3 regions of the Pseudomonas allokribbensis genome follow, and region 1 is predicted to be linked to each of the others. Evidence: riboswitches for the same ligand, from Rfam matches in the RefSeq annotation. Region 1 holds a riboswitch; each other region holds the start of a gene.

Region 1 (9,686 bases):
GGCATCCATCGCATCGCTCAGTTCTCGAGCGCGCTGCTGTCGGTGCAGCAAGGCTCCGAGGGTCGAGAGGTCGTTGCGGATGTGTTCGAAGTAATCCAGCGAATGTCCGTTGCAGGCCGATTCCAGCAAATACGAAGCCACGCCGTTGCGCCCCAGTCCGCTGCGTGACGTGACGCCGTTGCCAAACGCCGTGGCGAAGCCGCCGACCACCAGATCCGGTTTCTGCGCGTACAGCACTTCGCTCGATGGATAGCGGGGCGAAATCACCGGCACGCCGAAGTACTCGGATTGCGGCGCACCGGTGTCATCCAGATAGGCGACGCCGGCCAGCGCCGGGCCGGCGCCCAACGCCAACACGAGATCGGCCACATGCTGATTGAGCGCGATAATCCGCGACGGCGGCGATGCCGGCAGGTGCCAGGTCTCACCACAATTGCGGTAGCTATCAGCCAAAACCAGCGAAGCACAGAGCAGGGCGCCCACCAGCAAACACAGCCTTCTCATGAGCGCTCCTTGATCAACAGATCCTCGACCACTTCACCGCCCACCAGGTGCACTTCGACCAGCCGTTGCGCATCCGCGTGGCTGCGCACGCCATACCAGCAGGCTTCCGGGTACACCGTCATGACCGGCCCCAGGTTGCACGGGAACTGACAGTGCGTGCGGGTCAGCAAAACCCCGCCCGGTGTCTCGATGCGGTCATGCGCCAGCAAGTGTCGACGCAGGGTTTTCCATATCTGCAAGGCGCCGCGCTGGGTGCAGCGCGGGCCGGTGCAGAGGAACACGTGGCGGGCATGGGCGGGAACGTGCGACCAGTCCGGGTGCGTGTCGACGCCGTCGATGGTTTTGATTTCAGCCATCAGAAACGGTACGTGTAGCGGGCTTCGGAGGTGAACGGCCGTCCGAGGTTGTCGACGTTGTTCGAGCGGCTGGTGACGTAATCGCGGTCGAACAGGTTTTCCACCAGCAGGCTCAGTCGGTGCTGGTGCGCGCCGTCCAGGTAGCGATAAGCGTCGGCGTCCACCACGGAGTAATGGCCGTACTCGACCTGTTTCGAGCTGATCACATCGCGGATATAGCGGATCGCACCGCCGGCGCCCCACATCCGGTCAACCGACTCGTAACCGATGCGCGAGCGGGCGAAGAAGCTCGGCACATCGTTCAGCGTCACCCCGGCGCGCGATTCGGTGAGGTTGCGAGTCATGTCCGCTTGCAGGCTCCATTGCTCGTTGAGCGCCAGTTTCGCGTCCGCCTCGAAACCGCGCATCTGGATCCGCCCCTGGCCGTTGACCCATTGGATGTCGTCGAGGGTGATCAGGTCGTCGATCTTGCGTTTGAACAGGGTGACGCTGGCGCTGAATTCGCGATCGAGCAGCAGGCCTTTGTAGTCGAGACCCAGTTCGGCGTTACGGCTTTTCTCCGGTTTCAGGTTGCGGTTGCCCAACTCGTCGCCCGGTTCGTTGACGAACAACTGCTCGGCGTTCGGCAGTTTGTAGGCAGTGCCGTACTGGCCGCGCAGTGCCCAGTGTTCATTGAGGTCATACAGCGAAGTAAGCATGCCGACCGTGGCGCTGTCGCCGCCGCTCATGGCTTCGTGACGAATACCGATGCTCGGATGCCAGTCGGGCAGGGCGTCGATCTGCGGGCGCAGTTGAGTATAGAGCGCGTGGGCTTCAGCCTTGTCATTGTCGATGATCAGCACATCGTCCTGGCCTTTGAACCACTGGTTGTCCGTCCCGAACACCAGCACATGGCCGCCGGGCAATTCGGCTTTGCCTTCGGCCTGCACGCCCCAGTCGGTGAAGCCCCAGTAGTCGTTGTGATTGATGGTTCTGGTGCCGCCATTGGCGGTGTTGTTGATGCGCGTGTAGCGGGTATCCCAGTCGTTGATGTGGCCTTTGACGAAGTAGCTCAGGCGCTCGTTGATGTTCTGTTCGAAGGTCGCCGTGGCGATCTGCTGGACGCGGTCGTTGGTGGTCTTGTGGTTGTCGACCGGGCGGGCGAAGTCGAGGTTGGCGTCGGCGTATTGGTAGAACAATTCCATCCGCGCATCGTCGCCAAAGGACTGAATCGCCTTGCCGCCGAAGGTGGTGACTTCGTAGGCGCGCTTCTTGTTGCTGTCGTTCTTGATGTCGCGATTGCGAAACGGCTGATAGCCATCCGAAACGTTATGACTGACGTAGGCCAGCAAGCCCAGATCGCCGAAACCGTTGGTGAAGATGTTCTCGACCCGCGCATCCTCGGTGGTGCCACCGAAGGTATCCACGCCCATGTTCACTTCGCCGGAGGCTTTGCGGCTTTGCGGGCTGCGGGTGACGATATTGATCACGCCGGACACGGCCTGAGTGCCGAACAGCAGGCTCTGCCCGCCCTTGAGCACTTCGATGCGTTCGATGGCGTTGGCCGGCAGGGTGTCCAGGTACAGGCCGCCGTACAGGCGATTGTTCAGACGCACGCCGTCGAGCAGGATCAGCGTGTCATCGTTGCGCCCGCCCAGCAGGGAATAGGTGCCGTAGTCGAACGGGCCGTTTTTCGGCGCGACGTACAGGCCGGGAATGAACATCTGCATCACGCGGGTGACATCGGCGCTGGGGCCGGCACGTTCGATCTGCTCGCGGGTGACGATCTCGACCTTGCTGCCGAACTGCGCCATGTCGGCCACGGTCGTGGACTCCACGGACGGTGCGGAAACGATTTGCTGAGTGAGTTCGAGCGGCGCGTCGTCCGCCAGCAACAGGGGGCTGAACAGACAGCCAAGCAACAGGGATGGAGCCGGAGTGTTGAAAGGTCGAATCATTGTCTTCTCGAAAGGATCTTCGCAGAAGAGCATGCAGGAGAAGGCATCGCGCACACGCCGACACCGGCCCATGCCCGCCCACCGCAGGAGTTTGCCAAACAGAATTTCAGGCCGGTCTCCGGGCTCGCGCGTATGGACGCTTTCACCTTCCCATGGCCGTCTGGCCACAGTGGTGTGTCGAAAGCATCACGCGCCTACCGTTGCGGGGGCAGCACCGGACTTGTTCGAAAAGAACGTACCGGTTTCCCGTTTCACCCCATGCACGGCGGCATGGGACACCTGAAACAGGGCGGCATCTGAACATTCGGATGACCGCTCGTCAACTTTCCGGGTCAAGCCTCGTGCGTGTTCTGCTGAACGAAGCGCTCGATCAACCACCGCGCCGCCGGGCCCGGTGGCACATCGGTACGGTAGATCGCATCGAAGGTGTATTGCCCGCTGGCGTACTCCGACAAATCCAGCTGTACCAGTCGGCCGCTGTCCAGATCCTCCTGAATCATCGGCTTCGGCATATTCCCCCAGCCGATGCCCTCGCGCAGCAACATGTGTTTGGCACCCAGGTCCGCCAGGCGCCAGGTGCGGTTGCTCAGCACGGCGAACTCCCTGTCTTTGGTCAGGCGTGAGCGATCGGACAGCACCAGTTGCGTATGCTCACGTCCGGCACCGGGAACGTTGGCTTCGCCCGAAGCCAGCGGATGATTTGGCGCTGCCACCGGAATCAGCTCGACGCTGCCGATGCCGATTCTTTCGATGCCGTTGATGCCGTCGTTCATGGGCCCGCTGACGCCGACCACCGCGCCGCGATTGATCACCCGTTCAGTCACGGCGCCGAGTGCTTCCATGTGCAGGTGCAAGGCGACGGTGGGGAATTCTTCCCGAAAGGATTTCAGCGCATCCACCACGCGCTCGGCGGGCAGCATGACGTCGAGCACCACATGCACTTCGGCTTCAAGTCCCTGAAGGAGGCCTTTGACTTTGGCCCTCAAGCCATGCACGCCGTTGGCGATGGTCCGGGCTTCGGCCAGCACGGTGCGGCCGGCGTCGGTCAGTTGCGGTTTGCGGGTGGTTTCACGATCAAACAGGGTGACGCCCAATTGCATCTCAAGGTTGGCGATCGAGTAGCTGATCACCGACGTCGCCCGGTGAAGCTTGCGCGCAGCGGCCGCAAAACTGCCGACTTCGACGACGGTCAGGAATACGCGCAGTTGATCGAGTGTCGGTGTGCCTGGATCGGAGATCATGCCTGTGTCCTTGAGTCGCCATGGGCGCGTTACCGTGGAATATGCAGCTTACCTATTTTATCGAACGTAATGATCTAAATTAGTCGGCTATTCAGATGAGCTGCCGAGGCGCAACATTTCTTCATCCGGACGGTTCAAGTCGAACCGGACCCCATTGAAGGAAATACTCCCATGGCTACTTCTGCAAACATCGCTCAAACACAGGCTTCTGAACAGAACGCTTCCGACACCAAACAAGCTTCGGCTGCCTTGATCGGCCGCGTATTGCTCAGCGTGATTTTCATTCTCTCCGGTTTTTCCAAACTCGCCGCGCCGGCGATGATGATCGGTTACATCGGCTCGGTGGGCCTGCCGCTTCCACAAGTGGCACTGGCAGTGGCGATCATCGTTGAAGTCGGTGGTGGCCTGGCGCTGATCGCCGGATACCGCACCCGCACCGTCGCCGCTGTGCTGGCTGCGTTCAGCGTGTTCACCGCACTGGCCTTCCACAGTGCACTGGCTGACCAGAACCAATTCATCCACTTCTTCAAGAACATCGCCATGGCCGGTGGCCTGTTGCAGGTCGTGGCTTTCGGCGCCGGCCGCTTCAGCCTCGACGCTCGCCGCGGTTGATGCCCGAGCGCGGTGAAGGACAGGTTCCTTCACCGCGTTTCAGCATTTTTTGTTGGCCGTACCCCGCGACAGAACCGAGTAATCATCATGACCGTTCAGCAGCAACTTTCTGGCTATACCCGTGAGACCCATACCCTCCGAGCAATCCGTTATCGCACCAGCGGCAGTGGGCATGGCGCGATCGTGCGACTGATGAGCCCTTCGGATCTGGGGCATCTGATCAAGCCGTTCGTGTTTCTCGATCTGTTTGAAGGCGAGGCTTCGTTCATTCACGGCATGCCGATGCACCCGCACTCGGGGATTGCCACCGTCACGGTGATTACCGAGGGCAACTTGCGATTCGAGGACGCCGAATCGGGCAAGGGCATGATTGATTACGGCGGCGTGGAGTGGATGCGGGCGGGCGGCGGTGTCTGGCACGGCAAGGAAATGTCGGTGGGTACTTCGGAGCGGGTTCAGGGCTTTCAACTGTGGGTGGCGCTGCCTCCAGAGCTGGAAAACGCCAGTGTCGACAGCCAATACCTTGAGTCCGGCGCGATGCCTGAAGTGGGGCCGGCGCGGGTGATTCTCGGCTTGCACCAAGGTGTCCAGAGCCCGGTTAGAGCGCCTGCGGGAATGAATTACTTGTTGGTCACGCTGGGTGCCGGGGAATCCTGGACGTACACCCCACCCGAAGGTCACGAGTCGTTATGGCTGAGTGTCAGCCGTGGATTGCTGGCGGCGCCGGATCTGGTCAGCGCGGGTGAAATGGCGGTCTTCGAACCTGGCAACGGCGCCGTGACGCTAAAGGCCATGCGCGAAGGCACGGTGTTCGTGATCGGCTCGGCGCAACCACATCCCTATGACCTGGCGCTGGGAAACTACTCCGTGCACACCAACCCGCAAGCCTTGCGAGAGGGTGAGGCGAAGATTGCGGAAATCGGTGGGCGGTTGCGTGAGTATCTCAAACAGTCGGACGGGTCGGCTGCCGTGCCGGTGTTCAAGTAAGCCGGGTCTGGCCTGGGAGTTCACTCAGGCCATGTATCCCTCGACACCATCCCACAACAGTTTCAGCGCCGTGACTACCAGCAAGCCATAACAGGCGCGGTACATCTGGCGCTGATCCAGTCTGGCGTGCAGCCGCCAGCCCAGCCAGACCCCGCTGGGTACGGCGAGCAGGCTGACGAACATCAGCGTCAGGACGTTGCCGCTGGGTTTGGCCAGCAGCAGCCAGGGTACGGCTTTAAGCAGATTGCCGACCGTGAAAAACAGGCTGGTCGTTCCGGCATACATCTGTTTGCTCAGGCCCAGCGGCAACAGATAGATTGCCAGCGGCGGCCCGCCGGAGTGCGCGACCATGGTCGTGATGCCCGATGTAAGGCCGGCGGCCAGCGCTTTGGGCGATGAGCGCGGCTTCACGCGGACTTCTCCACCCGCCTTGAACCACAAACCGACAAACAGCAGGGTGACCACCGCCATTACGATGGCGATCGCTCGGTGATCCAGCACCCGAAAAAGCAGATAACCCAGGCCGATGCCGACGACCAGTCCTGGTACCAGCAGGCGCAGATCCGGTTTTGACCAGGTTGAAGGCTTCCAGTAGCGCAGACTGAACAAGTCCATGGCGACAAACAGCGGCGCCAACAGCCCGCCAGCCGTGATCGGGTCCATCACCAACGACAGCAACGGAATCCCGACAATCGCAAAACCACCGCCGAACGCCCCCTTCATGAAGCAGATCAGGAACACGCCGGCGAAGGTGACGAGGAGGGTGGTGAGGGTCAGTTCCAAGGTTTTCGCTCACTTCATGAGGGCGGGAAATGGCCATAATTTCGCTCATGATCTGCGCGGTTAACAGTTACAGTTTTGAGGTTATTCCGTGGGCCAGTTGCCGGGCGGATCGAATGCCGGCCTTCGGCGGGATGTAGCAAATGGGGAAGACACATGGGGCTTGAAGACATCCTGACCGAAGGCCTGTCCGTGGTGTTCTGCGGGATCAATCCCGGCTTGCTGGCGGCGGAGCAGGGGCATCACTTCGCCGGGCGAAGCAATCGCTTCTGGCGCACGCTGCACCTGGCCGGGTTCACGCCCCACGAGGTGAGCCCGGAAAACGATCGCTCGATCCTGCAATTTCACTGCGGGTTGACTGCGGTGGTCGAGCGGGCGACGGCCCGGGCGGATCAGTTATCGGCGGACGAATTCACCGCCGCCGCTGCGAATTTCGAACGCAAGATCGCCCGGTATTCGCCGCGCTTCGTGGCGTTTCTCGGCAAGGCTGCCTATGCCGGGTTGTCCGGGAAAAAGTCGATTGAATGGGGGCTGCAAAACACCCCGTTTGGCGGCGCGGCAGTGTGGGTTCTGCCGAATCCCAGCGGCCGCAATCTGGCGTTCAACCAGGAACAACTGGTGACGGCGTATCGACAGCTTTACCTGGCATCGAGCGAAACCACATAAGCACGAAACATGTCGGCCATCGCCTCCGCACGCGCGGTGATTTCGTCGTCAGTACGCGGGCTGAGTGAGAAATCCTTCCCCACCGAACTGAGTGTGGCCAGGATCAGATCGCAGGCCAGTGTACGAGTGGATTCGCTCGCCTCGGGCAGCAATTCAACCATGAACGCCTCAAAGGTTCGCTTGCCCGCCGCCCGCACTTCATGGGCCTCCGGTGCATCGCGATAGAGCGGCGCCGCATCGCTCAACGCACCGCGCATCTGCGCCTCTTCACACTCCGAACGAATGAACGCATGCACCAGCGTGCGCAGGCGATCCAGTGGCGGCGCCTCCCGATTTTGCAGAATCCGCTGCAGCATCTCCGTGGTCTGCAACCACTCATCACTCTGCAACCGAAACAGAATCGCCGCCTTGTTCGGGAAGTACTGATACAGCGAGCCCACGCTCACGCCAGCCTTCTCCGCAACCCGCGCCGTGGTGAATCGGGCCGCACCTTCCTTGGCCAAAACCTGAATAGCCGCCTGCAGAATCGCCGAAACCAACTCGGCGGAGCGGGCCTGCTGCGGCTGTTTGCGAGAGGAAATACGGGCAGTCTGGCGGTCGGTCATGGTCGGCTCAGGCGTGAAGAGGGAATGCGAATAGCGAATCGGGCCATTCGCTCGCATCATTTAAACGCGACGAATCATTCGCATTTTAGCCCTCAACTGACGGAAAACCACCATGACAACCTTGACCACTGAACCCCTGGCAACCCTGATCGAGCGCCTCTACACCCAGGCTAGCGCCGCCACCAGTCCGCTCCTGAACACCGTCTCCAACGAAGAACGCGAGCGCCTGATGCACAGCAAAACCGAGTACCGCGAACTCTACGGCATGCTCAAAGACCTGTGGCTGCCTGTCTCCCGCGACACCGGCAAACTGCTGTACATGCTGGCCCGTAGCACCCAGGCCAAAGCCATTGTTGAGTTCGGCACCTCGTTCGGCCTGTCGACCCTGCACCTGGCAGCGGCGCTGCGGGACAACGGCGGCGGTGTGCTGATCGGCAGCGAATTCGAACCGTCGAAAATCGAACTGGCGCGGCATCACTTCGTTGAGGGTGGCGTCAGTGATCTGATTGAAGTCCGCGAAGGTGATGCACTTGTGACCTTGGCGAGTGACCTGCCGGCGACGGTCGATCTGTTGCTGCTCGACGGCGCCAAGGCGTTGTATGGCGACGTGTTGAATCTGGTTGAAAAACACCTGCGCCCCGGCGCACTGGTGGTGGCCGACAACACCAATTACTGCCCGGAATACCTGGCCCATGTGCGCTCGCCGGAGAACGGTTACCTCAGCGTGCCGTTTGCCGATGACATTGAAGTGTCGATGCGGTTGGGCTGAGCGGTGGCATCCGAAATGCCGCGAGGGTGGGTGTTGCTTCAGAAGCGGACCTTCGAGGCATTTTCCGGTTTGATCTTTCATGCGTGCGACAGGATTCGTCTATCGTCATGAAGACCAACACATGGCCAGGATCAGGGAGCTGATCATGAATCGTCAGGACGACCTCAACATCATCTGGAAGCGGATATTCTGGATTTTCATAGCCCTGTTGTTGCTGGCGATTGCCGTCACTTACAGTCTGCCCGACTACAAAGTGCCCTTTATCGTTTGTATCGCCGGGAATATCGGGGGCTACGTAGGGTTTCACAGACGACTGTCGATACTGACCGATCCGGAAATCGAAAACCTCGCCAAGTCATGGTTCGCTTTGATACTGCCTTCATTCATCGGCGGGATACTGGCGGGGCTGTTGTATCTCCTGTTCCTTTCCGGCGTTATCAGGGGCGATCTGTTTCCGGTGATCGTTCCGGACGACGATCCGAAATGTTTGAAGCAAATCTTCAACGATATTTTTTGCCAACATGCGGAAGGGTACGCGGCCTACGCCAAGTTGCTGTTCTGGTCATTCGTGGCGGGCTTCAATCAAGACTACGTCGTTGACCTGATTGAAAACATAAAAGGCACCGACAAAAAGACTGACCAAGGCTGAAGGGTACTGTTGCCCGGCTTAGTGCTGCTTTTTTGAAATGACATCGTTCATGTACTGATTCAAATCGCGAAAATCGCTGACGCTCCAGGCGTGCGGCGGGATCTTTACACCATTCTCGCGCAAGGTTTTTGGAATCAGGTCGCCGTTCGGGCGAAGGATGATCGAGGACACGATCACGCCCGGGTAATCATTCAGCCGCTTCTTGAAGGCAGGTGTTGTCAGATCAGGTGTCGGAGGATTGCTTTTATGGGCCAATGGCCCGGTTCCCTTGATATCGGGTCCGTGGCACACGGCGCATCTCTGTGAGTAGAGATTCTTTCCGTTGAGGTTGTCCGCAAAGGAAGGGCCTGTTTGAGTGAGTAGCAAAATGGCCAGTAAAGAGAAGACTGATGTTTTCATTTTTATAGGTCGATATTGATGGGTTTTGACGATGAAACGCATCGTGCGCTTCTGAACATAATTTGAGTGACGGATAGCTACCCGCCGCTGTAATGAATGAGCAGGGCGATAAAAACCACAAAAGGTGTGTACAGCACCAAACCGCCGACGGCGAGTGCCCAGCCCCAGGCAAAACCGCTTT
Region 2 (9,686 bases), 750 kb from region 1:
GTTGCGGACTGGAAACCGATCCGCCACGCGGTGGTGGTCGGCAGGTTGCGCACGTCCACCGAATAGAAATTGCGCCCGGTGGGCAATACATCGAGGCGACCGCGACTCGGTGCACCGCTTGGGCCGGCCGGGACAAAGCGACCGCTCAGAGCGTCGAGCAGACCGCGCATTTCGGCCGGGCCGCAGGCGTCCAGACGTGGGGCGATCACTTCGCGCAGGGCACTGACGATCGCCTGCACATCTGACCAGCCAGAAGCGTCCAGTTGCGCCACATCACCCGCCAGTGACTGCTCGATCAATTGCGCCGCGAACAGCTCAAGGCGTTCACGGGTATCCCCCGCCGTACGCCAGACTTCATCGCTGACCGACATTAGTTCCTTTGGACGCGGGCCAGCCCAGGGCTCAGCAAGCACGCAATCCAGCGGATCGAAACCCAGTTGAAACGCCTTGGCCAATGCCCGCAACAGGCTCGACTGAGCACCTTTGCCATCGCCACGGGGAATCCGCAGCAGCGCCAGCAAGGTGTCGATGCGCAGCCGTCCGCTCGGCGACTCACCGAAAATGTGCAGACCATCGCGGATCTGCGACTCCTTCAGATCACACAGATAAGTGTCCAGACGCGGCAGCCAGATCGCCGCGTCAGCGTCGCTGTCGAGGGCTTCGTCGAGTTGCAGTTCGCGATCGATCTGCGTGTCACGCACCAGTTGCAGAATGTCGCGCTGCAATTCACGGGCGCGGCGCGGATCGAGCAATTGCGCTTCGTAATATTCGTCGGCCAGCAATTCGAGATTGCGCAACGGGCCGTAAGTTTCGGCGCGGGTCAGCGGCGGCATCAAATGGTCGATGATCACGGCCTGGGTGCGACGCTTGGCCTGGGCGCCCTCTCCCGGGTCGTTGACGATGAACGGATAGACATTCGGCAGTGGCCCGAGCAGCGCGTCCGGCCAGCAGTTCTCCGACAGACCCACGCCTTTGCCGGGCAACCATTCGAGATTGCCGTGCTTGCCGACATGGATCACGCCGTGAGCGCCGTAGGTCTGGCGCAGCCAGAAATAGAACGCGAGGTACGCGTGCGGCGGCACCAGATCCGGATCGTGATACACCGCGCTCGGGTCGACCTGATATCCCCGCGCCGGTTGAATGCCGACGAAGGTCAGGCCAAACCGCAAGCCGGCGATCATCATCCGCCCGTCACGGCACATCGGATCGTGTTGCGGCGAACCCCAACGTTCCAGCACCGCCGCGCGATTGGCTTCGGGCAGTGCATTGAACATCGTCAGGTAATCGTTCATCGCCAGGCTTTGCTGGCACGGGCGCTGATCGAGCGTATCGAGGTCATTGCTGACGCCGCCGAGCAATTGCTGGATCAGCTCGGTGCCGCTGTCCGGCAGTTCGGCCGGCAGCGGATAACCTTCGGCCTGCAACGCCCGCAGGATATTCAGCGCGGCAGCCGGCGTGTCGAGGCCGACGCCGTTGCCGATGCGCCCGTCACGGGTCGGGTAGTTGGCAAGGATCAGGGCGATACGCTTTTCAGCGTTCGGCACCCGCGCCAGATCGACCCAGCGCCGCGCCAGTTCGGCCACAAAATCCATGCGCTCGGGTTGGGCCCGATAACACACGACATCGGACTGACTGCGCTCGCTGCGCCACGCCAGATCCTTGAAGCTGATCGGTCGGCTGATAATCCTACCGTCCAGCTCCGGCAATGCGATGTGCATCGCCAGATCCCGAGGGCCGAGGCCCTGCTCGCTGTCACGCCAACCTGGCTCGTTGTCCTGGGCGCAGATCGCCTGTATCACCGGAATGTTGCGACGGAACGGCCGCAGATGCGGCGCTTCCGGGCTGGACTGGGCGAAACCGGTGGTGTTCAGAATCACCGAGGCCTCGACCTCATCCAGCCAGTCCTCGACCACCGACAGGCAACCGGTCTCTTTCAAACTGGCCACGGCGATCGGCAGCGGATTGAGTCCGGCAGCCTGCAACCGTTGGCAGAACACGTCGATAAACGCCGTGTTGGCCGCTTGCAAATGCGAGCGGTAAAACAACACCGCCGCGACCGGTTGACCGGGCAGCCAATCGGCTTGCCAGTCGCTCAGTGCGGCGGTGTTTTTGTTTGGGTGGTAAATCGCCGTGCGCGGCAGCGTTTGCGGCTCGCCCCACACGTAATCCCGCGCCAGCCAGCGATTGGCCAGACAGCGGAAGAAGTCCAGCGCATTGCCCATGCCGCCCTGACGAAGAAACTGCCAGAGCCGGTCACGATCCTCGGCGACAACGGTGCTCAAGTCGCTGAGTTCCGGGTCGGGACGGTCATCGCCCGGCACCAGAATCACCTGCACACCGCGTTCGGACAACTCGACCAGCCGCTCGACGCCATAACGCCAATAAGCGATGCCGCCATGCAGCGAAATCAGAATGACCTTGGCATGACGCAGCACTTCATCGACGTACAGGTCGACCGACGCATGGTTCTGCACCTGCATCGGGTTGGCCAGCCGCACGCTCGGGTAATCTTCGGGCAGCTGCTGCGCGGCTTCGGCGAGCAGCGCAAGGCTGGAGTCGCCGCTGCACAGGATCACCAGCTCGGCGGGGGTTTGTCCTAGGTCGGCAATGTTGTCATCCGACACGAAACCGCCGGGCTGGGTCCTGAGCAGGTGCATGGCTTAAACGCTGAGCGCGGCGCGCAATTGCGCTTCGAGCTTGGCCGCGTCCAGTTCCTGGCCGATCAACACCAGACGCGTCACACGTGCCTCATCGGCGCCCCACTGACGGTCGAAGTGCTTGTCGAAACGCGTACCCACGCCCTGGATCAGCAGACGCATCGGCTTGTTCGGGATCGCCGCGAAGCCTTTGACCCGCAGGATGCCATGCTGAACCACCAGTTGCGTCAGCGCATCGAGCAACAAGCTTTCGTCGGCTTGCGGCAGTTCGATGGAGATCGAATCGAAAGCATCGTGATCGTGGTCGTCATGATCATCATCGCCTTCACCGTGGTGGTGATCGTGATGGCTGTGGCGGCTGTCGATGTGCTCTTCGGAACCGGCACCGAGACCGATCAGCACGTCCAGCGGCAGGCGACCGTTGCTGGCTTCGATGATTTTCACCGCTGGCGGCAGCTCTTCGGCGACTTCCAGGCGTACGCGAGCGAGGTCTTCAGGGCTGGTCTGGTCGGCCTTGTTGAGGATTACCAGGTCGGCGCTGGCCAGTTGGTCGGCGAACAGTTCGTGCAGCGGCGATTCGTGGTCCAGGTTCGGGTCGAGTTTGCGCTGGGCGTCAACCTGATCCGGGAACGCGGCGAAGGTGCCGGCGGCCACGGCCGGGCTGTCGACCACGGTGATCACCGCGTCAACGGTGCAGGCACTACGGATTTCCGGCCACTGGAAGGCTTGCACCAGCGGTTTTGGCAGAGCCAGGCCCGAAGTTTCGATCAGGATGTGGTCGAGGTCGCCGCGACGGGCCACCAGTTCGCGCATCACCGGGAAGAACTCTTCCTGAACCGTGCAGCACAGGCAGCCGTTGGCCAGTTCGTAGACGCGGCCGGTGGCTTCTTCTTCGGTGCAGCCGATGGTGCACTGCTTGAGGATTTCACCGTCGATGCCCAGCTCGCCAAACTCGTTGACGATCACCGCGATACGACGGCCCTGAGCGTTGTCGAGCATGTGCCGCAGCAAGGTGGTTTTACCCGAGCCGAGGAAACCGGTGACGATGGTGACGGGGAGTTTGGCCAGTGTTTTCATCGGATGCCCTTTGGCAAGGTGGCGGGCATACGGGACGAGACCGGCAACGCAAGTGCGTGCCTGGAGAGTTCGCCACCGGATCACCCCGCCCGGTTGAAAGTGAGAATCTGTGACGAGGCAGGTCTCCTGGCTGACGGTGTTCAGGCCTTGGGCCCGGTATTCGCTGCGCCTTCCCGCTGGCTCTGGATTGAGTTGGCAGTGGCGTGGCAGCGAACAGCACCGTTCACAGTTGCGGGGGCAGCCGCGGCTTGGACCGCGTTCCCTTCTTAGCTTCGGCGTGGGCCGAAGAACCTCGAAAGCGCAAGGCTACGCATCGTGTGTTGACCGGTCAATGTTTGGATTGGGGGCATATCCGTTGCTGCGGTTATGGCCACTTAGGGTTCCGCCCTTACGGCGGGTCACTTTTGACAAACGCCTCAAAAGTAACCAAAAAGTCTGCGCCCTGACGTACGGCCCTCGCTGTCGCTCGGGTTCCTTCGCTCCGGGATCGATCCGGGCGCATCGCCTACGGTTTGCTTCGCTGCACCTCCTCTCGATGTGTTTGGCTTCGCCAAACGGTCGCTGCGCTCCCACCCCCGGATCAATCCCTCCACTCAGCCTACCGACGGACCTTGCGATCAAAAGCGGTACTTGAGCTAACGCTCATCGTGGTGAGGGGCTTTTGATCTGGCTTTTGCTCTGGCTCTGGCTTTTGATTTTTTGCCCCTTCGGCAGGCCGAGCGGAGGTGTTCATCAGGGGGTAGGCGCGCAGCGCCGTGCGGCGAAGCCGCATACATCGAGAGGAGGTGCAGCGAAGCAAACCGGAGGCGATGCCCCCTGATGGACACCGTAGCGAGGGAACACTGAGCCTAAGCGAAGTGCCGTACGCCGGGGCCAAGACCTTTTGGTTACTTTTGGCTGGGCCGGCATTCCGGGCGTTTGTCAAAAGTGACTCGCTGTAAGAGCGAAACCGCCAGCGGCAGCACCCGAAGCAACGGATATGCCCCCCCTATCCAAACCCACCCCACCCATTCAATTGACTAAAAACCCCAGCCCATGGTCTCCTACACAACTTGTTACGGGTGCCCTGCAAAGGGTGAAACGGGAAACCGGTGAATCATGTGCTTTACTCTAAAGCCATGTCAGTCCGGTGCTGCCCCCGCAACGGTAAGCGAGCGAAGCGTCAGATCCACTGTGCCCCCAGGCATGGGAAGGTGACGCTTGCAGGTCGGCAGACAGCCACCCCTCGTGAGCCCGGAGACCGGCCCGCAACACACAGTACGCATCTTGCGTCACTGAACATAACAAACCCGCGGTGGGCGGGCGCTGTTCGAACCTCTGCGTGCCCGACTCGCAGGGGTTTTCATGCGCACCGTTCACCCGCTGACACTCCAGAGGGAAGCGCCATGTCGATCATCAGCAGCACCGGCAGCAACACGGACAAAATCTCCAGCACCACCACCCTGAGCCAACGCCTGACCGCTGCGATCTTCGCGTCGATCCTGGGTGCCAGCCTGGTCTATTTCGCCGGTTTCTCGCACATCGAAGCGGTTCACAACGCCGCTCACGATACCCGCCACAGCGCCGCGTTCCCGTGCCACTGAGACCCGACGACATGATCAAGCGTATTGCGCAGACCGCAGGTTTCACCGGCCTTCTGGCCGCCCTGCTCCTGACGTTGCTGCAAAGCTTCTGGGTGTCGCCGCTGATTCTTCAGGCAGAGACCTTCGAGAAAGCCGAGCCGGTTGCCGCCGTTCACGAACACGCCGCCGGCACCGCCGCCCATACCCACGATGCCGAAGCCTGGGAGCCGGAAGACGGCTGGCAGCGCGTTGTGTCCACTACCGGTGGCAATCTGGTCGTGGCCGTGGGTTTCGCCCTGATGCTGGCCGGTCTGTACACCCTGCGTGCGCCGACCAAGACATCGCAAGGCCTGCTCTGGGGTCTGGCCGGTTATGCGACTTTCGTACTCGCACCGACACTGGGCCTGCCGCCTGAGCTGCCGGGCACCGCCGCTGCAGACCTGGCGTCGCGCCAGATGTGGTGGATCGGCACCGCCGCGTCGACCGCTGTCGGCCTGGCGTTGATCGCGTTCGGTGGCAACTGGTTGCTCAAGATCCTCGGCGTGGCGATTCTCGCTGTGCCACACGTGATCGGCGCCCCGCAACCGGAAGTGCACTCGATGCTCGCGCCGGAAGCACTGGAAGCTCAATTTAAAATCGCTTCGCAGTTGACCAACGTGGCGTTCTGGCTGGCTCTGGGCCTGATCAGCGCCTGGTTGTTCCGCCGCAAAAGCGATGGTCAATACCACGCATGACCGATGACAGCGCAGTGCCGACCTTTGTGGTCGGCCTGGGCTGCCAGCGCGGCTGCCCGGCCAGTACGCTGCGCGCCTTGCTCGACCAGGCCCTGCAGGCGCATCGCATCGAACTCGAAGCGGTCAAGGCCCTGGCCAGTATCGACCTGAAACGCGACGAACCCGGCCTGCAGGAACTGGCGGCACAACTGGCGCTGCCGCTGCTGTATTTCAGCAGCGAAGAACTGGCCAGTTATCAGCAACGCCTGAGTCACCATTCGCAGATCGCTTTCGAACGCACCGGTTGCTACGGCGTGGCGGAAAGCGCCGCACTGGCGCTTGCCGAACAACTGATCCAGGCCCCGGCAAAACTGCTGATTTCCAGACAAAAATACGCCCAGGCAACCCTGGCATTGGCCGGCGCGGCGTAAATTCCCGATAATCCCCGCTTTCGATCATGAGCATTCTTCATCTGAACTGCTCTTGAAGCCTCGACCTGCCCTACTTTCACAGGATCCAACGATGACCGTTTACTTCATCGGCGCCGGCCCCGGCGACCCGGAATTGATCACTGTCAAAGGTCAGCGACTGATTCGCAGCTGCCCGGTGATCATCTATGCAGGTTCGCTGGTGCCGGCGGCGGTGCTGGACGGTCATTCGGCTGAAACCGTGGTCAACAGCGCCGAACTGCATCTGGAACAGATCATCGATCTGATCAAGACCGCCAACGCCAAGGGCCTGGACGTGGCGCGGGTGCATTCGGGCGATCCGAGCCTGTATGGCGCCATCGGCGAGCAGATCCGTTATCTGCGCGAGCTGGACATCCCGTTCGAGATTGTCCCCGGCGTAACCGCCACTGCTGCCTGCGCGGCGTTGTTGGGCGCCGAACTCACTTTGCCGGACATCTCGCAAAGCGTGATCCTGACCCGTTACGCGGACAAGACCGCGATGCCCGCCGGGGAAGAACTGGGTAACCTCGCGCAGCACGGGGCGACCATGGCGATTCATTTGGGGGTCAATCATCTGGAGAAAATCCTCGCCGAACTGCTGCCGCACTATGGTGCAGACTGCCCGATCGCGGTGATCCACCGGGCGACGTGGCCGGATCAGGACTGGGTGATCGGGACGCTGGAGGATATTGCCGCGAAAGTAGCCGCCAAGGGGTTTCGGCGTACGGCACTGATTCTGGTCGGGCGGGTGTTGGGCAGCGATCATTTCAGCGAATCGTCGCTGTATCGCGCGGGGCATGCGCATTTGTATCGACCATAAAAAAACGGCGCTCACGGGGCGCCGTTTTTTTTATGCCGCAGCGAACGCCTTAGTAGTAGGCGTTTTCTTTCTGCGTGTGGTCGGTCACGTCGCGAACGCCCTTGAGCTCCGGAATGCGCTCGAGCAAGGTGCGCTCGATGCCTTCCTTCAGGGTTACGTCCGCCTGGCCGCAGCCCTGGCAACCGCCGCCGAACTGCAGCACGGCAATGCCGTCTTCAACCACATCGATCAGGCTGACCTGACCGCCGTGGCTGGCCAGCCCCGGGTTGATTTCGGTTTGCAGGTAATAGTTGATGCGCTCGTTGACCGGGCTGTCGGCGTTGACCATCGGTACTTTGGCGTTCGGTGCCTTGATGGTCAGCTGGCCGCCCATGCGGTCGGTGGCGTAGTCGACGACAGCATCGTCGAGGAACGCTTCGCTGAACGAGTCGATGTAGGCGGTGAAGCTTTTCAGCCCCAGCGCTGTGTCTTCAGGTTTCTCTTCGCCCGGCTTGCAATAGGCAATGCAGGTTTCGGCGTACTGGGTGCCAGGCTGGGTGATGAAGACGCGGATGCCGATACCCGGGGTGTTCTGCTTGGAAAGCAGATCGGCCAGGTAATCATGGGCGGCGTCGGTAATGGTAATAGCGGTCATGGAAACTCCTCGCAGGCTTGAGGCGGAGTTTACGCCAATCGGCGCGCGGCACAAAGTCCTAGTATTTACGTAGGAATAGTTCGCAAATCGGCCAAGCGCCAGGTTCGCCGTCAATCCGGGCTTTAAGCCTCGGATAGCTGCGTTTCTCTACCCATTCGCAGCTCAGCCATGAAGCGTCTCCGATGGCCAGCGCACAGACAAATAACATCAAATACGGGTTGATCCCATAGCGTCGGGCCAGATAACCGCCTGCCCGACAGCACCAGCACGTACATCAGATACACCGACTCGAAGAAAATCTGCAACATCGATGGCGCTCCCGATCCCGTGCTACACAGGATTGGGACAGCTGCCATCGATCAAACCGATCAAAGATTCTCGTACCGGTTCATATCCAGCACGCCCTCTTCCACCGGGTCGGTTTCATGGATGTACTGGCTCAGATCGTGGAAGTAGAACCAGAACTGTGGATGGCTGCGGCGAATACCCCAACGTTCGACGATCTTCTCGAACTGCGGCGCATCCTTCGCGCTTTCCATGGCATCGACAAACGCCGGCACCTGATCCGCCGGGATGTTGAACATGAAGTTCGGGTAGCTGCTGAGCACGCCCGGATAAATGGTCAGGGTGTCGAGGCCCGGCTGATAGCGCAGTGACTCACCCAGCAGGAACGCCACGTTGCTGTGGGCGCGGTTGCGCAGCAGGCTGTAGACCTCGCGTTTGCCGCTGGCAGTTTCGATGCGCAGCATGGTCGCTTCCGGCAACTGATCGATCACTTTCAGCCCCGCCGCAGGACGCGCCGTCAGACGGCTCAGCGCCTGTTCGGCGTTTTGCAGCGCCGGGTCGATGTTCGGCCGCGAGCAGTAGGCATCCACGCAGCGATTGATCGGATCGGGCCGTGCGTTGAGGTCGCCGTAACGGGCGAGCAACTGCATGGCGAAGTCATGTTTCGGGTCTTTTCCGTCGAGTTTCAGTGCCGTTGGCTTGTCGTCGTCGATGGACTCGTAGTCCAGCCACATCTTGAACTGGCCGCTGCTCTGATACCAATCGTCGAGGTAGTCCTCGCGGGAATCGGCCGGCATCAGACGCAGAAAATTCTGCTCGGCGCCATTGCGGATCAGGTCGAAGTACAGTCGGGTCTGCGCCTGATGGGAGACGTTGCCGAACACATCGAAATTCACCGCCAACTGGTAATAGGTGCGCTCCAGCAACGGATAGTCGAACAGCCACATGGTCTGCGGCACTTCGCCGATCAGGCCTTTGGTCACCGACGCGCTGTCGAAGTGGCGGAAGATGCTCAACAGCGCATTGTCGTTGCCCGCCCACAGGGTCGACCAGCTCGGCGCCGGTTGGTCGGCGTAACTGTCACGGCGCAAGGCTTCGTACTTGTTTCGCTTGTTGCGATAGTCGTGCCACAGGCTCAGGACGCTGCCGACATCGTCGTTCTGCCCCGGCATGGCCAGCAACGGCGTGGCCTGGCCGCGATAGTTCGGATCGGTGATGTACAGGTCATGTTCCGGCGCCTGGAACAGCGCCCAGAAATTATCGCGAATCACGTCAGTTGCGATCTGGCCACGGCATACCGGGCCGCGAATGAACGTGCGCACGAAGTATTCGGCGTTATCGAGCATGAACTGATAACGCGCCTGCGCCGGAATCGCCTCGAAGGTCGCAAACGGGTTGGCCCGGCTCTGTGGCCCGTAACCCGGCAGCGCATGCACCTGCCAGTTGCCGTTGTAGAACAGGCTTTTGACCCGCGCCATCTTCGCCGCAC
Region 3 (9,686 bases), 1.1 Mb from region 1:
TTGCAGGTGATCGCCGGCAAGGCCGACTGGGAAGAGGCGATGTTTCACCTGTTCAACCGTCTGCGCGACAGCGGTCGCCGCTTGTTGATCGCCGCTTCAACCTCGCCACGTGAATTGCCGGTAAAACTGGCGGATTTGAAATCGCGCCTGACCCTGGCGCTGATTTTCCAGATGCGTCCTCTCTCCGATGAAGACAAATTGCGTGCCCTGCAATTGCGTGCATCCCGTCGCGGTCTGCATCTGACCGATGAAGTCGGGCATTTTATTTTGACTCGCGGGACCCGCAGCATGAGCGCGCTTTTTGACCTGCTCGAGCAGCTCGATCAGGCCTCTTTGCAGGCTCAGCGCAAGCTGACCATTCCCTTCCTGAAAGAAACCCTGGGCTGGTAAAACCGGGGCTTTCAGCGGGTTTCGGCATATTTCAGGCGCCAGAAAATCCGCTTTCCTGTGCACTGCGCAGGCCGCGTCTCGATTCAAATAGGCTTAAGCGCTTAGATGTAAACGAGAAACCGAGAAGTCACAAAAAGATCGATTGAATTTGCAAATGAGGCTGATAGCGGGCATAGTCTCGGCTTCTTTACAACTATCAGCCACGGTCGTGCCCATGCTAAAGCGCTTCGCACCCCTCGTGCCTCTCGCACTCGTCACCCTGTTGTTCGGTTGCGCTGCTCATTCACCTGTTAATCAAGAGCAGCAACAGGCTAAAAATTCTGCCACCGCTCAGTCTTCCGTTATTTATCAGGAAGAGCTGGACACCGAGAAAGAACTCGCCGCTTTCAACGGCAAGAAGCCTTATCAGCTTCCGGTTCTGGCAGACAGTATTCTTGAACGCGGCATGTCCCTGATCGGTACCCGTTACCGTTTCGGCGGTACCTCTGAAGCCGGGTTCGATTGCAGCGGTTTCATCGGCTATCTGTTCCGCGAAGAAGCCGGCATGAACCTGCCGCGCTCCACCCGCGAAATGATCAACGTGGATGCTCCGCTGGTATCGCGCAGCAACCTCGAGCCGGGCGACCTGCTGTTCTTCGCCACCAATGGTCGTCGCGGTCGTGTAAGCCACGCCGGGATCTACCTGGGCGACAACCAGTTCATCCACTCCAGCAGTCGTCGCAGTGGCGGTGTCCGCATCGACAGCCTGGGTGACAGCTACTGGAGCAAGACCTTCATCGAAGCCAAGCGCGCTTTGGCGAACGCTCCAACCGTGGTTACCGCTCGCAAGTAATCTCGCCTTGGTCGCCACGCTCGTGGCGACAAGCGGTCCTTCAGGGGCAATAGACTTAAACTTTACAAGGTGAAGTTAAAGTCTTACTTGAAGTTTGCCGCGTAGCCGCTAGAATCCTGATCTATATTGATGGCAAACCGCCTGCGTCCCAACGCAGGCGGTTTTGTTTTCTGTCGAATCGGCAGTAAAAGCCGCAGCCAGATCAGGATGTTCTGCTTATGACGATGCCGGCCCGCCTCGCCCTGATGTTCTTCGCAGCGCTGCTCAGCGCTTGCGCCAGTCGCACTCCGCCGCCAGCCCCTGTGGTTCGCGCGCCGATTGTGTTCGGATCCTCCCAGGCTTTTTCTCCCGCTGCCGAAGACGTGCTGTTCCGTGCGCTCGGGCTGGTGGGCACGCCTTATCGCTGGGGCGGCAACACGCCGGACTCGGGCTTCGATTGCAGTGGCCTGATCGGTTTTGTCTACCGCGATGCGGCCGGTATCAGCCTGCCGCGTTCGACGCGCGAGTTGATCGTCATGCAGGCGCCGAATGTCGGCAAGGAGGGTTTGCAGACCGGCGACCTGATCTTCTTCGCCACCAATGGCGGCTCTCAGGTCAGCCATGCGGGGATTTACGTCGGGGAAGGGCGCTTCGTTCACGCACCGGCCACCGGCGGCACGGTGAAGCTGGACAGCCTGTCGAAAGCGTATTGGCAGAAGGCCTACCTGAGTGCCAAGCGTGTTCTGCAGCCGGAGCATCTGGCGCATAACCCGTAGTCATCCGAAGCAATAAAAAACCTGTGGGAGCACATTGGCTCCTACAGGTTTTTTTGTTTCAGGGCCGGGCTATTTAGCCGCCGAAACTCGCCACACCTTGTTCCCCACATCATCCGCCACCAGCAATCCACCTTGCTGGTCGATCACCACGCCGACCGGGCGCCCCAAAGCGTTCTCGTCCTTGTCGAGGAAGCCGGTCAGCACGTCCACTGGCGTTCCGCTCGGTTTGCCTGCGGCAAACGGGACGAAGATCACCTTGTAGCCACTGTGCGGCTTGCGATTCCACGAGCCATGCTGGCCGATGAACGCGCCCTCCTTGAATTGTGCTGGCAACGCGTTGCCCTCGGCGAACGTCAGCCCCAGTGAGGCGGTATGCGGGCCTACGGCGTAGTCGGGAGCGATGGCCTTGGCCACCATCTCTGGCTGTTGTGGTTCGACGCGGACATCGACATGCTGGCCGTAATAGCTGAATGGCCAGCCATAAAACCCGCCGTCCTTGACCGAGGTGATGTAGTCCGGCACCAGGTCGCTGCCGATCTCGTCCCGTTCGTTCACCGCTGTCCACAGCGCGCCGCTTTTGGGTTCCCAGGCCAGACCGTTGGGATTGCGAATGCCCGAGGCGAAAATCCGATGGTTGCCGGTCGCGCGGTCCACTTCCCAGATTGCCGCCCGACCTTCTTCCTGATCCAGGCCATTCTCGCCGACGTTACTGTTCGAGCCGACGGTGACGTACAGCTTGCTGCCGTCCTTGCTGGCAATGACGTTCTTGGTCCAGTGGTGGTTGAGCGGGCCACCCGGCAGATCCACGACCTTGATCGGCTGGCTCTTGATCTCGGTTGTGCCGGGTTCGTAGTGAAAGCGCAGCAAACGGTCGGTGTCGGCAACATACAGATCGTTGCCGACCAGCGTCATGCCGAACGGTGAGTTGAGGTTTTGCAGAAACACCGTGCGCGTTTCCGCCACGCCATCGTGATCGGCGTCACGCAGCAGGGTAATGCGATTCGGGCTGGGAACCCCGGCGCCCGCACGGCCCATGACTTTTTTCATCACCCAGCCGCGTATGCCTTTGCCATCGTCCGGTTTCGGCGGGGCATTGGTTTCCGCCACCAACACATCGCCATTGGGCAGCACGTAGAGCCAGCGCGGGTGATCGAGGTTTTCGGCAAACGCCGCCACCTGAGTGCCTGCCGCTGGTGTCGGTTTCGTGCCGGCCGGCCAGCCGATCGCCGGGGCGATGTTCACCGTCGGGATCAGGGTCTTGTTCGGTTCGGGCAGTTTGGGGGACGGGCCGGTGCCGTCCGAGACTTGCAGGCTGGAGGATTCACCACAGGCGGTGAGCCCTCCGGCGAGTGCGATGACGAAAACGAGCTGGGGCTTGCGCATTACTGATCTTCCCTATGAATGCATTCCTAATCATAGAGAAGTGCGCAAGCCCGATGGTTCCACCCCTCAGCCGCGAGCTTCCTTGAACAGCACGGCAATGCCGGGGTGGTAGTTGCCGGCCTCGCTGCGCAATTTGCGATAGGCGTAGGGGAAATACCAGGCGACGGCGCAGGTGTGTTCCTTTTGCAGGTCGTCGACCATGTCCTGCAGTTCTTCGGGGCTGGCGCTGTGTTGGGCTTTCTGTGGGGCGACGAACAGGCAGCCGAGCTTGAGATCGCTGGCGTAGCTGATGCGCTTGGCGTCGCTGGTGATATCGGCCAGGGCCTGGGTCAGATTCAGGCTGTTGACGCGCGGCCAGCGTTGCGTCGCCTGGATGTAGGCGCGATCTTCGGCGCCGGCCAGGAACAGGTCGGCGCGGGCATTGCGCTCGCCTTCCTCGTTCTGCTTGCGGGTGGCGGTGTCGCGCAGGGTGACCAGTTCGGCCATCCACGCGGCGGCGGACAACAGGCCGAGGTTGGCTTTTTCGTCGTGCCAGTACGGCGTGTCGTTGTCGCCGCGCACGGCGTTGTAGCGGTCGATACAGTCAAACCAGCGTTCCAGCACCGGGCGCAGGAATTCCAGCCGCGGATTGCTGATGATCATGCCTTGCATGGTGCTCTCCCTTGTTATTGTGATGTGCTCTCTGCATTCAAAAAGCATGGCTCTTTGATATCACTGCTGACAGTGTGGCACAAGATTGGCGTCAGATAATTGATCGACGGCAGTTATTCGCTTTCAGGGGGCCTCTTCATTTGACGCTCCACCCCCAACCCTCTAACCTTCGCGGCTTGTTTCAGGTGCTCTGTGACCGCTGTCGACAGAGTGAAACAGGGAAGTCGGTGAGGATGGTCTTCAAGCGAAGAACCATCACGATCCCGGCGCTGCCCCCGCAACGGTAAATGAGTAAAAGCTGCGTCCGATGCCACTGCTGCAAAGCGGGAAGGCGCGCAGCCAGGCCAAGGCCGCTCATGAGCCCGGAGACCGGCCTGATCCATCCAGCGGCATCACGGTGGGCGATGCCAGGCTTGTTGCCGTCTATTCTTGTGCCTGCCCGCCGTTATCCAGCCTCAACGGAGAGCTCCCCCATGACTGATTCCCCCGAACGCGACGAGCGCCATCTGGCGCGCATGCAGCGCAAAAAAGCCGTGATCGACGAGCGCATCGCCAATTCGCCAGACGAATGCGGCCTGGTGCTGGTGCTGACCGGCAATGGCAAAGGCAAAAGCAGCTCGGCGTTCGGCATGCTCGCCCGCGCCATGGGCCACGGCATGCAGTGCGGCGTGGTGCAGTTCATCAAGGGCCGCAACAGCACCGGGGAGGAGCTGTTCTTCCGCCGCTTCCCCGAGCAGGTACGTTTTCATGTGATGGGCGAAGGTTTCACCTGGGAAACCCAGGATCGCCAGCGCGACATCGCCGCTGCCGAAGCTGCATGGGAAGTGTCCCGCGAACTGCTGCGTGATCCGTCGATCGGTCTGGTGGTGCTCGATGAGCTGAACATCGCTCTCAAGCACGGTTACCTCGATCTGGATCAGGTGCTCAGCGATCTGCAGGCCCGTCCGCCGATGCAGCATGTGATCGTCACCGGCCGCGCTGCCAAGCCGGAAATGATCGAGATGGGCGACACCGTCACCGAAATGGGCATGATCAAACACGCCTTCCAGGCCGGTATCAAAGCGCAGAAAGGCGTCGAACTTTGAATCAACCACGTCACTGCCCGGCGGTATTGATCGCCGCGCCGGCCTCCGGCCAGGGCAAGACCACTGTCACCGCCGCGCTGGCCCGTCTGCACCGCAATCAGGGGCGCAAGGTTCGCGTATTCAAATGCGGCCCGGATTTTCTCGACCCGATGATCCTCGAGCGCGCCAGCGGTGCGCCGGTCTATCAACTGGACATGTGGATGGTCGGCGAGCAGGAAAGTCGACGTCTGTTGTGGGAAGCCGCCGCTGAAGCCGATCTGATCCTGATCGAAGGCGTGATGGGCTTGTTCGACGGCACACCGTCGAGCGCCGACCTGGCGCGGCATTTCGGCGTGCCGGTACTCGGCGTGATCGATGGCACGGCCATGGCCCAGACCTTCGGCGCCTTGGCGCTGGGTCTGGCGCGCTACCAGCCGGACCTGCCGTTCGCCGGCGTGCTGGCCAACCGCGTCGGCACCGTGCGCCATGCGCAGTTGCTCGAAGGCAGCCTCACTGAAGGTCTGCGCTGGTACGGCGCGTTGTCCCGGGAAACCGGGATAGAACTGCCAAGTCGCCATCTCGGTCTGGTGCAGGCCAGCGAACTCAATGACCTCGATGTGCGCCTCGACGCCGCCGCCGAAGCGCTGGCCAGCACTTGCGAGGTAGCGCTGCCACCGGCCGTCGAATTCGCCGCGCCTGAAATCGTCAAGACCGAAAGACTGCTCGAAGGCGTGCGGATTGCCGTCGCCCGTGACGAGGCGTTTGCCTTCACCTATGGCGCCAGTCTCGATCTGTTGCGGGCGATGGGCGCGGAGCTGAGTTTCTTCTCGCCGATCCGCGATACGCAATTGCCCGAGGCCGACAGCTTGTACCTGCCCGGCGGTTATCCGGAATTGCATCACGTTGCCTTGTCGCAGAACGCCTCCATGCTCGACGCGATCCGCGCGCATCACGCCGCCGGCAAACCGCTGCTAGCCGAGTGCGGCGGCATGCTGTATTTGCTCGATTCGTTGACCGATGTCGAAGGCACCCGCGCCGGACTGGTCGGTTTGCTCAATGGCGATGCGGTGATGCAAAAACGTCTGGCGGCGCTGGCTCTGCAATCGGTCGAACTGCCGGAAGGCTTGCTGCGCGGTCACACCTATCACCATTCCCTGACCACCACCGAACTGACACCCATTGCCCGTGGCCACAGCCCCAATGGCGGGCGCGGTGCCGAAGCGGTGTATCGGGAAGGGCGGATGACCGCCTCGTACGTGCACTTTTACTTCCCGTCGAATCCGTCGGCGATTGCCGCACTGTTGGTGCCATGACCGACAACGCATTCACTGAAGCCGAGCGCGAAGCGGTCTATCGCGCCATCGCCGAACGCCGCGACATGCGCCACTTCAGCGGCGGCACGGTCGAGCCTGAATTGCTGCGCCGATTGCTTGAAGCCGCACATCAGGCACCGAGCGTCGGTCTGATGCAGCCATGGCGCTTCATCCGTATCAGCGACCGCGCGCTGCGTGGCCAGATCCAGAACCTTGTTGAAGAAGAACGCGTACGCACCGCCGAGGCCCTCGGCGAGCGCAGTGACGAGTTCATGAAGCTCAAGGTCGAAGGCATCAACGACTGTGCGGAAGTGCTGGTCGCAGCCTTGATGGACGATCGCGAGCGACACATTTTTGGCCGCCGCACGCTGCCGGAAATGGACATGGCCTCATTGTCCTGCGCGATCCAGAACCTGTGGCTGGCGGCGCGCGCCGAAGGCCTGGGCATGGGCTGGGTGTCGCTGTTCGAACCGCAGGCGCTGGCCGATCTGCTGAAACTGCCGGCCGGGGCCAAGCCGCTGGCGGTTCTGTGTCTGGGACCGGTCAAGGAATTCTATCCGGCGCCGATGCTGGTACTCGAAGGGTGGGCGCAGGCGCGTCCGCTCAATGAGCTGCTGTATGAAAATTTCTGGGGAGTGAGTCAATGAGTATGGCGTTGTTGAGTGTCGCCGCGGTCGCGCTGGATGCGCTGCTGGGTGAACCGAAACGCTGGCATCCGCTGGTGGCGTTCGGCAATTTCGCCGGGCGCATCGAGCAACGTTTCAATAGCGGTGGTCGCGGCTGGCGCAGCCATGGCGTCACCGCGTGGGTGATCGCGGTGCTGCCGCTGACCCTGCTGGCCACGGCATTGTCCTGGGCGCCGTATGTGGGCTGGGTGGTCGAGATTCTCGCGCTGTATTGCGCCCTCGGCATGCGCAGTCTCGGCGAGCACGTCGAGCCGGTGGCCAAGGCCCTGCGCAGCGATGATCTGGAAGAAGCGCGCAAACGCGTGGGTTATCTGGTCAGCCGTCAGACCAGTGAACTGGACAGCACCGCTGTCGCCCGCGCCGCCACTGAATCGGTACTGGAGAACGGCAGCGATGCCGTGTTCGCCGCACTGTTCTGGTTTGTCGTGGCCGGTGCGCCGGGCGTGGTGCTCTATCGTCTGAGCAATACGCTCGACGCGATGTGGGGCTATCGCAACGAACGCTTCGAGCGTTTCGGCTGGGCGGCGGCGAAGATCGACGACGTCCTCAACTACATTCCTGCGCGGCTGGTGGCGTTGACCTACGCGCTGCTGGGCAAGACCCGACTGGCGCTGAAATGCTGGCGCACCCAGGCGCCGAAATGGGACAGCCCGAACGCAGGCCCGGTGATGGCTGCCGGTGCGGGTGCGCTGGGCGTCGAGTTGGGCGGGCCGGCGATCTATCACGGCGAGCTGCACGAGCGTCCGCAACTGGGCGAAGGCACGCCAGCCGACGCCGATTCCATCGATCGCGGCTGGCAATTGGTCCAGCGCGGGGTATGGTTATGGCTGCTGATTCTCTGCGTGGGGGCTGAATTCTATGCTTGAGCACGGTGGCCGGCTGCGCAGGGCGGCGCTCGAATACGGCATCGCTGAAGAAGACTGGCTCGACTTGTCCACTGGCCTCGCGCCATGGCCGTTTCCGGTTCCGGACATTCCGCTGCGGGCGTGGGCGCGCTTGCCGGAAACCGATGACGGCCTGGAGCAGGCGGCGTGCGACTACTACGGTGCCGCGCAAGTGTTGCCGGTGGCCGGTTCGCAGATGGCCATTCAGTTGCTGCCGCGTTTGCGCCGGGCCGGCAAGGTCGGCGTGTTGTCGCCGTGTTATGCCGAGCATGCCGAAGCCTGGCGGCGCAGTGGTTACATCGTGCGCGAAGTGCTGGAGCAGGAAGTCGATTTCTTCCTCGACAGCCTCGATGTGTTGGTGGTGGTCAACCCGAACAACCCCACCGGCCTGAGCCTGACCCCGGCGCGCTTGCTCGACTGGCATGCGCGGCTGGCCCAGCGCGGTGGCTGGCTGGTGGTCGACGAAGCGTTCATGGACAACACGCCGCAGTTGAGCCTGGCTCCGCATGCGCATCAGGTCGGACTGATCGTGTTGCGTTCGTTCGGCAAGTTTTTCGGCCTGGCCGGTGTGCGGCTGGGGTTCGTGCTGGCCGAGCGCAAGTTGCTCCGGTTGCTGGCCGAGCAGGTCGGACCCTGGGCCGTCAGCGGGCCGACCCGCGTGTTGGGTCAAACCTGCCTGCAAGACACCGAAGGTCATACCCGCCAGCGGATCCGCAGTGACGAGGTCAGTGAACGGCTGGCTGCGCTGCTCGAACGCTACGGCTTCAAACCTCAGGGTGGTTGCGCGCTGTTTCAGTGGTTGATCACCGAACACGCCGCCGCGCTGCACGAGTTCATGGCCCGCCGGGGCATTCTCCTGCGCCTCTTCGCGCACAACAGCAGTCTGCGTTTCGGCCTGCCCGCCAACGCCGCCGATGAAGCGCGTCTTGAGCAAGCTCTGCAAGCCTTCGCCCTGGACCGCTCTATGGAAAACCAACCAGCATGACCACATTAATGGTGCAGGGCACCACCTCCGACGCCGGCAAAAGCACGCTGGTGACGGCACTGTGCCGCTGGGCAACCCGTCAGGGCGTTGCCGTGGTGCCGTTCAAACCGCAGAACATGGCGCTCAACAGCGCGGTGACTGCCGACGGTGGCGAAATCGGTCGGGCGCAAGCGGTGCAGGCGCAAGCCGCTCACCTTGAGCCACACACCGACATGAATCCCGTGCTGCTCAAGCCCAACAGTGACACTGGCGCTCAGGTCATCATCCACGGTCGCGCGGTCACCAGCATGAACGCCGTCGCCTATCACGACTACAAAGCCATCGCCATGCAGGCCGTGCTCGCCTCTCATGAGCGCTTGAGCGCCGCCTATCCGCTGGTGATGGTCGAGGGCGCGGGTTCGCCGGCAGAGATCAACCTGCGTGCCGGCGATATCGCCAACATGGGCTTCGCCGAAGCGGTGGATTGCCCGGTGTTGCTGATTGCCGACATCAACCGTGGCGGCGTGTTTGCCCATCTGGTCGGCACGCTGGAACTGCTGGCGCCGAGTGAACAGGCGCGGGTGAAGGGCTTCATCATCAATCGTTTTCGCGGCGATATCGCCTTGCTGCAACCGGGCCTCGACTGGCTGGAGCAGCGCACCGGCAAACCAGTGGTGGGCGTGCTGCCGTACGTGATGGACCTGCATCTGGAGGCCGAGGACGGCATCGATCAGCGCCAGACCGACAAGGCCGAGCAAGTCTTG

The links. Region 1 has a riboswitch for cobalamin ahead of IF199_RS13380 (TonB-dependent receptor plug domain-containing protein). Riboswitches for the same ligand answer to the same signal wherever they lie in the genome.
Region 2: linked by a shared signal. The riboswitch ahead of IF199_RS16720 (CbtB domain-containing protein) and the one ahead of IF199_RS13380 (TonB-dependent receptor plug domain-containing protein) in region 1 are both predicted to bind cobalamin.
Region 3: linked by a shared signal. The riboswitch ahead of cobO (cob(I)yrinic acid a,c-diamide adenosyltransferase) and the one ahead of IF199_RS13380 (TonB-dependent receptor plug domain-containing protein) in region 1 are both predicted to bind cobalamin.

What each region holds. Positions count from the first base shown of each region.
Region 1 covers NZ_CP062252.1:2,931,671-2,941,356, forward strand. The annotation lists gene IF199_RS13370 (ABC transporter substrate-binding protein) at 1-504, opposite strand, end outside; gene IF199_RS13375 ((2Fe-2S) ferredoxin domain-containing protein) at 501-860, opposite strand; gene IF199_RS13380 (TonB-dependent receptor plug domain-containing protein) at 860-2,797, opposite strand; cobalamin riboswitch at 2,890-3,095, opposite strand; gene IF199_RS13385 (LysR family transcriptional regulator) at 3,130-4,038, opposite strand; gene IF199_RS13390 (DoxX family protein) at 4,210-4,650, shown strand; gene IF199_RS13395 (pirin family protein) at 4,738-5,637, shown strand; gene IF199_RS13400 (sulfite exporter TauE/SafE family protein) at 5,662-6,420, opposite strand; gene mug (G/U mismatch-specific DNA glycosylase) at 6,574-7,083, shown strand; gene IF199_RS13410 (TetR/AcrR family transcriptional regulator) at 7,056-7,688, opposite strand; gene IF199_RS13415 (O-methyltransferase) at 7,801-8,457, shown strand; gene IF199_RS13420 (hypothetical protein) at 8,603-9,106, shown strand; gene IF199_RS13425 (c-type cytochrome) at 9,125-9,505, opposite strand; gene IF199_RS13430 (hypothetical protein) at 9,583-9,686, opposite strand, start outside.
Region 2 covers NZ_CP062252.1:3,678,970-3,688,655, forward strand. The annotation lists gene cobN (cobaltochelatase subunit CobN) at 1-2,657, opposite strand, end outside; gene cobW (cobalamin biosynthesis protein CobW) at 2,661-3,734, opposite strand; cobalamin riboswitch at 3,834-4,044, opposite strand; cobalamin riboswitch at 4,777-4,997, shown strand; gene IF199_RS16720 (CbtB domain-containing protein) at 5,120-5,317, shown strand; gene IF199_RS16725 (CbtA family protein) at 5,329-6,030, shown strand; gene IF199_RS16730 (cobalamin biosynthesis protein) at 6,027-6,440, shown strand; gene cobM (precorrin-4 C(11)-methyltransferase) at 6,532-7,278, shown strand; gene nfuA (Fe-S biogenesis protein NfuA) at 7,328-7,912, opposite strand; partial or broken gene IF199_RS30510 (acyltransferase family protein) at 7,971-8,199, opposite strand; gene IF199_RS16745 (fatty acid cis/trans isomerase) at 8,281-9,686, opposite strand, start outside.
Region 3 covers NZ_CP062252.1:1,851,684-1,861,369, forward strand. The annotation lists gene hda (DnaA regulatory inactivator Hda) at 1-390, shown strand, start outside; gene IF199_RS08525 (C40 family peptidase) at 605-1,222, shown strand; gene IF199_RS08530 (C40 family peptidase) at 1,441-1,977, shown strand; gene IF199_RS08535 (PQQ-dependent sugar dehydrogenase) at 2,047-3,360, opposite strand; gene IF199_RS08540 (hypothetical protein) at 3,427-4,011, opposite strand; cobalamin riboswitch at 4,178-4,403, shown strand; gene cobO (cob(I)yrinic acid a,c-diamide adenosyltransferase) at 4,485-5,096, shown strand; gene IF199_RS08550 (cobyrinic acid a,c-diamide synthase CobB) at 5,093-6,388, shown strand; gene bluB (5,6-dimethylbenzimidazole synthase) at 6,385-7,035, shown strand; gene cbiB (adenosylcobinamide-phosphate synthase CbiB) at 7,032-7,940, shown strand; gene cobD (threonine-phosphate decarboxylase CobD) at 7,933-8,943, shown strand; gene IF199_RS08570 (cobyric acid synthase) at 8,940-9,686, shown strand, end outside.